DNA from 2 places in the Streptomyces sp. NPDC001530 genome. Region 1 is predicted to be linked to the other one. Evidence: riboswitches for the same ligand, from Rfam matches in the RefSeq annotation. Region 1 holds a riboswitch; the other holds the start of a gene.
What was found. Region 1 has a riboswitch for cyclic di-AMP ahead of ACFY0T_RS12265 (NlpC/P60 family protein). Riboswitches for the same ligand answer to the same signal wherever they lie in the genome.

Region 1 (4,491 bases):
AGCTGATCTTCTCGCGCTGCGAGAGCGCGTCGATCATCGCCTCGGCGCGCTCGCCGATGCCGCGCTTGGGGACGTTGAGGATGCGGCGCAGCGGGACCGAGTCCTCGGGGTTGGACAGCACCCGCAGGTACGCGAGGACGTCCCGGACCTCCTTGCGCTCGTAGAAGCGGACGCCGCCGACGACCTTGTAGGGCAGGCCGACGCGGATGAAGACCTCTTCGAAGACACGGGACTGCGCGTTCGTCCGGTAGAAGACGGCGACGTCGCCGGCCTTGGCCTCGCCCGCGTCGGTGAGACGGTCTATCTCGTCGGCGACGAACTGCGCCTCGTCGTGCTCGGTGTCGGCGACATATCCCGTGATGTTCGAACCCGCGCCCGCGTTGGTCCACAGGTTCTTGGGGCGGCGGGATTCGTTGCGCTCGATGACCGCGTTGGCGGCGGAGAGGATCGTCTGGGTGGAGCGGTAGTTCTGCTCGAGCAGGATCGTCGTCGCGTCCGTGTAGTCCTCCTCGAACTGGAGGATGTTGCGGATGGTCGCGCCGCGGAAGGCGTAGATCGACTGGTCGGCGTCACCCACCACGCACAGCTCGCCGGGGTCGCTGTCGGCAGGCCCCACCAGCTCCCTGACCAGCGCGTACTGCGCGTGGTTGGTGTCCTGGTACTCGTCGACCATGACGTGCCGGAAGCGGCGGCGGTAGTGCTCGGCGACGTCCGGGAAGGCGCGCAGCAGGTTGACCGTCGTCATGATCAGGTCGTCGAAGTCGAGCGCGTTGGCCTCGCGCAGCCTCGACTGGTACAGGGCATACGCCTGGGCGAGGGTCTTCTCGAAGCCGTCGGAGGCCTGGTTCGCGAAGTCCTCCTCGTCGATCAGCTCGTTCTTCAGGTTCGAGATCTTGGCGCTGAACGACTTGGGCGGGAAGCGCTTGGGGTCGAGGTCCAGGTCGCGGCAGACCAGGGCCATCAGGCGCTTGCTGTCGGCGGCGTCGTAGATCGAGAAGGACGACGTGAAGCCGAGCTTCTTGGACTCGCGGCGCAGGATGCGGACGCACGCGCTGTGGAAGGTCATCACCCACATCGCGCCCGCGCGCGGGCCGACGAGGTGCTCGACGCGCTCCTTCATCTCGCCCGCGGCCTTGTTCGTGAAGGTGATCGCGAGGATCTGGCCGGGGTGGACATTCCGCTCGGCCAGCAGATACGCGATGCGGTGCGTGAGCACACGGGTCTTGCCGGAGCCGGCGCCGGCCACGATGAGCAGGGGGGCGCCGGAGTGCACCACGGCCGCGCGCTGGTTCTCGTTCAGCCCGTCCAGCAGCGCCGCCGGGTCCACGGCAGGGCGGTGCGCGCCGTCGCGGTAGTACGCGTCCCGGTCCGGCGGCACGTCGAACTTCCCGCCGAACAGATCGTCCGGAACGGGCTCCGGCACGTGATCGTCCTCGGGCGGCGGCGGGGGCTCTTCCTCGTGGGCCCCGGAGGGCTTGAGGTCCGCCAGGAAGCTGTCATCAAAGAGGCTGCTCATCGCTCTCCGAGTCTAGGCCGCCCCACTGACAGCCCGCCGCCACCCCGGAAACTCCGCACCTTTATGGGGACCAATATGGGTCCTCGGGTCCTCGGGTCCTCGGATGCCGATGATCTTCCAGAGCCGGCCGCCCCGGCACCTCCTCACCCTCCAGGACCGTTCCGTCACGGTCGGCGATCAGCCAGGCCGAGGCATGGACCTGCATGGACCTACATGGGCCTGCGTAGGCCTTCCCGTCGTACGTCGTGAACGGCCGGCCTTGCCCTTGGGCGAGAGGGCCACCAGGTCGTTGCCCACCCAGAACCGGGCGGACGTCACCACTCCGGACAACTCGTCACAGACCCCTCCGCATTGACCGTGCATAGGGAGGTCCATGAATAAGGTCACGAAAATGTATCGGGCATATCGCACATCAACCTTCACAGGGGCCACACGAGTTGGCTAGCGTGCGCACAGGCCGCTCGACACCCACCGGCGAACGTCGCCGGGCCGTGCGGCCTCCGCCGAGTCCGGTACGCCCTCGCAGCAGCCGGAGCCGGGGACCCACCGACCTTGGGGTGAATCGGTCCAACTGCCTTGTGGGGCAAGGACCGTAGGGCAATCCTTCCGGAACCACCCGCCCGAACCCGACAGCTAACTCGGTAGGCGGATGACGGAAGGAGTCGCCTCTCTTGGCGTCGCATCGCAAATGGCGTCCTACGGGTACGCGGATAGCAGGCATACGGACCCCCGCGCTCGCGACGGCGGCGCTCACCTCCGTGGCCCTGCTCTCCCAGACGGCGAACGCCGCGCCCTCGGCCGAACCCAAGCCGAGCCTCGAAGAAGTCGAGAAGAAGGTCAACGACCTTTACCACCAGGCCGAGACGGCCACCGAGAAGTACAACGCCGCCAAGGAGAAGACCTCCAAGCAGCGCAAGAGCGTCGACACGCTCCTCGACGACGTCGCCCAGCGCACCGAGAAGCTCAACACCGCGCGCGAGGAACTCGGATCGTTCGCGGCGGCGCAGTACCGCACCGGGGCCGCCGCCCCCAACACCGCGACCCTGCTGCTCGCCGACGACCCGCAGGACTACTTCGACCAGACGCAGCTGATGAGCCGTCTGACCACCCGCCAGAAGGCGGCCGTCGACGACTACATCACCGAGCAGGCCGCCACCACGAAGAAGCGCGCGGAGGCCGCCAAGAGCCTGCAGACGCTCACCACGTCGCAGAACGCGCTGAAGACGTCCAAGGCCGACGTCCAGCACAAGCTCTCCGAGGCCCGCGAACTGCTCTCGAAGCTGACCGCCGAGGAGAAGGCGCGGCTCGCGGCGATCGAGAAGAAGAAGCAGGAGGAAGCCGCGCGCAAGGCGGCGGAGCTGGCGGAGCAGCAGGCCGCCGCCGAGGCCGCGAAGAAGGCGGCGGAGCAGGAGTCGTCGTCGAGCACCACGAGCGGCTCGTCGGACACCACGAGCGGCTCGTCGGGCACCACGACCGGTTCGTCGGGCTCGACCACCACCGACTCCTCGTACGCAACGAAGGCGGCGAAGTCCATCGCGTTCGCCCGTGCGCAGATCGGCAAGCCGTACGTCTGGGGCGCGACCGGCCCGGACTCGTACGACTGCTCGGGCCTGACCCAGGCCGCCTGGAAGGCCGCCGGCGTCACCCTCCCGCGCACCACCTGGGACCAGGTGAACGCGGGCACGACGGTCTCCCTCGCCAACGCCCAGCCCGGTGACCTGATCTTCTTCTACGACGACATCAGCCACGTCGGCCTCTACATCGGCAACGGCATGATGATCCACGCGCCGAAGCCGGGGGCGTACGTCCGCGAGGAGTCGATCTACTACGCGGGCGAGTCGATCATCCACAGCGTGGTGCGACCGGCGTAGGCCATTCCGCGAGCAACGCTTTGTGCGGGGCACGCGCGCGTGGGGCATGTCGCGCTCCACGCGCGCGTGTCCCGCGTTTTCGTGCCCCACGCGCGCGTGCATTCTGGCTGCGGGCTCGACGCACGCGTGCATTCCCTCTTCGTGCTCGACGCGCGCGTGCCACCGCGATTTCGTGCCCCACGCGCGCGTGCCACCGCGTTTTCACGCGTCCCGCGCGCGTGCCCCGCGGGCAACTTGTCCGGAGATCCCTAGCATCAGGCGCATGCCAGCGATCTCCCAGCTCCGCGCCTGGTGGGCGCATCGGCCGCCCGCCGCCGGTGCCGCCGTCATGGCCACCGGCATCGTCTCGGTCGGGCTGCATCTGACCGGCTACGAGACCCTGTCCCGTATCGCGCTGGCCCTGGGGTCGGTCGCCTGGCTCGCGCTCGCAGCGGACTTCGTCGTACGGCTGATGCGGGAGCGGACGCGGTGGGTGGAGGAGGCGTGCTCGCCCCCGGGGCTCACCGCGGTCGCGGCGACCACGGTGCTCGGGACGCGGCTGTCGGCCCTGGGGTGGCAGGAGCCGGCCGAGGCCCTGCTCGCGCTGTCGGCGATGCTGTGGCCGGTGCTGCTCTTCGTCGTCGTGCGGCACTGGAAGCGTCGTATGCCGGGAGGGGTGTTCCTGGTGTGCGTGGCCACGCAAGGGCTCGCGGTGCTGGGCGCCACGCTCGCCGCGGCGGTGGGCCCGGAGTGGCTCGCGCATGGCGCGCTGGTGCTGTTCTGGCTGGGGATCGTGCTCTACGGGGTGGCGTTCGCGCACTTCGACGTCCGGGAGGTGGCCCGGGGTGCCGGGGACCAGTGGATCGCGGGCGGCGCCCTCGCCCTCTCGGCGCTGGCCGGGGCCAAGCTCATCGACGCGCACCACGTGAACCCGTACCTGTGGAACGACGACGACAGCGACGTCCTGCGCTCCGTGACCGTCGCGCTGCTCGTGCTCGCCTTCGCCTGGTACGCCGTCCTCGCCGCCGCGGAGCTGGTGTGGCCGCGCCCGAGCTACGACGTACGGCGCTGGGCGACCGTCTTCCCGATGGGGATGACGGCGGTGGCGGCCCTGTCGGTCGCGAC
Region 2 (4,491 bases), 270 kb from region 1:
GCCCGAGCGCGTACGCGGCCTGATCGGCCCCTGGTCTCACCAGTACCCGGATCGGGGCCTGCCGCCCGGCCCGGCGATCGGCTTCCTCCAGGAGACCCTGCGCTGGTGGGACCACTGGCTCCGGGACACGGACACGGGGGTCATGTCGGAACCGCTCCTGCGCTCGTACGTGATGGACGCACACCCTCCGGCGACGGTGTACGACGTACTGCCGGGCCGCTGGGTGGCGGATGACGCCTGGCCCTCCCCCACAGTCACCCCCGTCTCGTACGCGCTCCAGGGCGCGCCGGTGCTGGTCCGCTCGCCCCAGCACACAGGGGTGGACGCGGGCCGCTTCCTCCCCTACGGAAACGACCCGGACCTGCCTCCGGACCAGCGGGAGGAGGACGCGCGATCGGCCTGCTTCGAGTTCGAAGTGCCGGAGGAGACCTGGGTGTTGGGCCGTCCGCGGGTCCGTCTGCGGCTGACGTCCTCGGTCCCCCGGGGCCAGGTGATCACCCGCCTCTGCGACGTGGCGCCCGACGGCGCCTCGACGCTCATCACCCGAGGTGCGCTGAACCTGTCAGCGCGCCACGGTCGTGACCAGGCGGTTCCCTGGAAACCGGGTACTACGGAGGACGTGGCTTTCGACCTGAACGGCATCGGTTACGCGTTCCCGCCTGGCCACCGCATCCGTCTCTCCCTCTCCTCTGCGTACTGGCCCTGGATCTGGCCCCAGCCGGGCTCGGAGGCCGGCTTCACCCTGGACCCGACGAGCAGCGTCCTCGAACTCCCCGTACGAGCAAGGGAGTCGGCGCCCGCTGTCGCCTTCGAGGAGCCGGAGGAGTCCGAGCCCCTGGGCGTGGTCGTCCCGGCGACGCTGGACGAACCCCGTCCGGAACGCCTGGTCGTCCGCGACGTGGCCGCCGGTACCTGGCGCCTGGAGGTCGCCCCCCGCTACGGCGGCACCCGCCTCTACCCGGACGGCCTCGAATTCACCGAGGACGCGCTGGAGACGTACACCATCAGCGACTCGGACCCGCTGTCGGCCCGCGCCCGTTCCACCTGGTCGGTCCGTCTGCACCGCCCGGACCTGGCCTGGGACGCGCGCGTCTCGACGACCTCCGAAATCACCTGCGACGCCTCGCACTTCATCACCTCCAACGAGGTGATCTGCAAGGACGGCGGCGAGGTGGTCTTCCACCGGACATGGGAGAAGAGAATCCCCCGAACGGCGGGCTAGAGACGCGGAGGCGTCGTAGGGGATTCTGAGGCCATGGCGCGGAGTGACAGGGAGCCACGGACCGGGGAATTCCTGATGGACCTCGACGAGGGCATGCTCGCTTACTTCCGCGAGATGGCCCACGAGATGGTCACGCGCTTCGGGATCTCACGCGCGGAGGCCGTGGCGAGGATCAACAGGGCATACAGGGGGCGGAAGTTCGAGCCGTATCCCGACCTGATGTGCCACGAACTCCCCGAATACTGGGGCTACGGCCTCTACTTCAAGCCCAACGCGGGCCGCCTCCCCGACGACGACCGCGACACGGACCTCTCCGTGTGGGAGGTGCGCCCGGCTCCCCCCAGGCACTCCCCCGCCTGGACACTCGAACCGTAATGCCCGAGTTGACCGCATTGCCGCTTTGATGGGCCTCGGGCGAGTGAGTTGGGTCACGCCCGAGTGATCCCGACATTCCACCCCACTTCTTCGATTCCCCCTTCGCGGAAGGCAAGTTGAGGATCACATTCCGGTACAATCGGGCAATTCATCCTCTCCTTTTCCAAGGTTAAAGCGGACTGAGCCATGAATTCGGGGCTTGTTCCCGACATGTGCTCTCGCATACGTTCGCCCCGATCCGGGCGGATCGCCGAATCCTGCCGCCGCCCGGAAACCCCACCCACCCACGCACGGCAGGAGCGGGGGACCCAGGTAAGCCGCCGTTCCGGACACCGGAGCGGCTCGGGGTGAAGCCGCGCCCACAGCGCGGCCGGGCACCTCCAGCCCGAACCCGACAGCTCACCTCGCAGGCGCCGGAGAGGAATGTCGCCATGCCCGGACGAGGCACGCACCGCCGTCCCAAGCCCAACGCCCTCACCCGCGGTCTGATCGCGGCGGGCACGAGCGGAGTCGCGCTCGCACTTCCCCTCGTGAGCGCGACCAGCGCACACGCCGCCCAGCCGACACAGGTGGCGCAGGTCACGAAGGCCGCCGCGGCCACGACTCTCGACGTCCAGCTCCTCACCTACAAGGTGGTCGCGGGCGACACCCTTTCCAAGATCGCGCAGAAGAACCCGACGAGCGGCGGCTGGAAGAAGCTGTACGAGGCCAACCGCGCGGTGATCGGCGCGAACCCGGCCGTGCTCAGCCCGGGCCTGACGCTGACGGTGGGCACGAAGACCATCAAGTCGAGCACGGCGTCCAAGGCGAGCACGGTCACCCCCGCCTCCGCCAAGACGTACACCAACAACCTCGACGGCTGGATCAAGCACTCCCTGGACATCATGGCCAAGGCGGGCATTCCGGGCACCTACAACGGCATCTACCGCAACGTCATGCGCGAGTCCTCGGGCAACCCCAGGGCCATCAACAACTGGGACTCCAACGCCGCCGCCGGCATCCCGTCCAAGGGTCTCCTCCAGGTCATCGACCCGACCTTCAAGGCCTACCACGTCCCCGGCACCGCGATGGACCCGTACGACCCGGTCGCCAACATCACCGCAGCCTGCAACTACGCGGCGGCGAAGTACGGCTCGATCGACAATGTGAACGGGGCGTACTGACCGGCCGTCGGTCCGGCCGGCCGGCTGTCCATCCAGCCGGTCGGCTGGCCATCAGGTCGGCCGGCTGTCTATCGGGCCTTCGGGCTAGTCGGCTGTCTATCGGCTTGGTCGGCTGTCCTTTGGGCCGGTCGGATGCCCAGCCGTCCGACTACCCCTCCACCAGGTACCGGTAGACGGTCGACTGCCGGGCCTGGAACCCAAGGCGTTCGTACAGCCGGTTCGCCGCCTGGCGATCCGGCCGAGAGGTGAGATCGACGGTCCGGGCGCCCGCTTCCCGGGCCAAGCGCAGAGCCTCCCGCGTCAACAGCGCCGCGACCCCCCGGCCACGCGCCGCGGTGTCCACGACCACGTCTTCGATACGACCGCGCAGCCCGGACGGCACAGGAAGCAGCACCAGGGTCAAGGTGCCGACGATCTCGCCTGCCGCCCGGGCGACCAGCACCGTGTTCGCATCGCAGGACACCATCCGGTCGACCGCCGCGCGGTCGAGGGGTTCGGCGGTCGAGGACAACTGCGGCAGCAACCGGCCGAAGGCATCGACGAGTTCCTGACTCGCTTCCCGGATGATCTCCACCTGAACGTCCATGCCGCGGAGCGTATCGGCCACCCCGAGAGGTTCCGGCGCCGCCGGGCCTAACGGGCCCGAAAGAGCCGCTCCAGCACCACCGCGACTCCGTCCTCCTCGTTCGACAGGGTCACCTCGTCGGCGACCGCCTTCAGTTCCGGGTGGGCGTTGGCCATGGCGACGCCGTGGGCGGCCCAGTCGAACATGGGGATGTCATTGGGCATGTCGCCGAAGGCGAGGGTGCTGGCGGGGGTGAGCCCGAGGTGAGCGGCGGCAAGGGCGAGGCCCGTCGCCTTGGTCACGCCGCATGGCTGGAGTTCGACGGTGCCCGGCCCCGACATGGTGACCGTCGCCAGCGAACCGACCACGCCCCGCGCCGCCGACGCCAACTCGTCGTCGGACAAGGACGGGTGACGGAGCAACACCTTGCTGATCGGCTCCGTCCAGAGGTCGTCGCGGCGGTGTACCCGTACCGCCGGAAGCGTCGGATGCGGCATCACATACCCCGGCTCGATGAGCGTGAGCCCGTCCACGCCGTCCTGGTCCACCGCCGCATAGAGCAGCCCGACCTCCGCCTCGATCTTGCCGAGCGCCGTCTCGGCCAACTCCCTGTCCAGGGTCACCGACCACAGCAGACGGTCCGCCCCGGCGTCGTACAGCTGCGCCCCCTGCCCGCACACCGCCAGCCCCTCGCCGCCGAGTTCGTCCAGGAGCGGTCGGACCCTCGGCGCCGGCCGTCCCGTCACCACCAGATGCTGGGCGCCCGCAGCCGTGGCTCTCGCCAACGCGGCGCGCGACCGGTCGGAGAGTGTGTCGTCGCCGCGCAGCAACGTCCCGTCCAGGTCAGTGGCGATGAGTGAATATGCAGTCGGAGCGGCCATGATCCGAAGAATACGGATCGAATGACTCATCGGCCCGGCGTGAACCGGACGACGTCCGGTATCCCGTCAGCAACTCCGTTCACCGCACGGCGATCTGGGCCCGCCACCTCGATAACCAGCGCGTACGACGCCCCTGTCGGGGCAAGCCGAAAGCCCCTGTTGGGTGCGCGACCGCACGTCGTCATGTTGACGGCCGGCTGTGCGCTGCCACTCCCCGTGCGTCCAACGGTGTTTCCCAGGTGGTGAGTTGTCTGGCCGGAGGCGCCAGGCAGACAGGCGCCTCCG

Region 2: linked by a shared signal. The riboswitch ahead of ACFY0T_RS10855 (transglycosylase SLT domain-containing protein) and the one ahead of ACFY0T_RS12265 (NlpC/P60 family protein) in region 1 are both predicted to bind cyclic di-AMP.

The regions. Positions count from the first base shown of each region.
Region 1 covers NZ_JBIAVS010000005.1:350,145-354,635, reverse strand. Annotated here, with positions in the region: gene pcrA (DNA helicase PcrA) at 1-1,516, opposite strand, end outside; cyclic di-AMP (ydaO/yuaA leader) riboswitch at 2,008-2,180, shown strand; gene ACFY0T_RS12265 (NlpC/P60 family protein) at 2,188-3,387, shown strand; gene ACFY0T_RS12260 (tellurite resistance/C4-dicarboxylate transporter family protein) at 3,650-4,491, shown strand, end outside.
Region 2 covers NZ_JBIAVS010000005.1:76,326-80,816, reverse strand. Annotated here, with positions in the region: gene ACFY0T_RS10865 (CocE/NonD family hydrolase) at 1-1,222, shown strand, start outside; gene ACFY0T_RS10860 (hypothetical protein) at 1,298-1,597, shown strand; cyclic di-AMP (ydaO/yuaA leader) riboswitch at 1,869-2,025, shown strand; gene ACFY0T_RS10855 (transglycosylase SLT domain-containing protein) at 2,029-2,760, shown strand; gene ACFY0T_RS10850 (GNAT family N-acetyltransferase) at 2,909-3,346, opposite strand; gene ACFY0T_RS10845 (Cof-type HAD-IIB family hydrolase) at 3,394-4,206, opposite strand.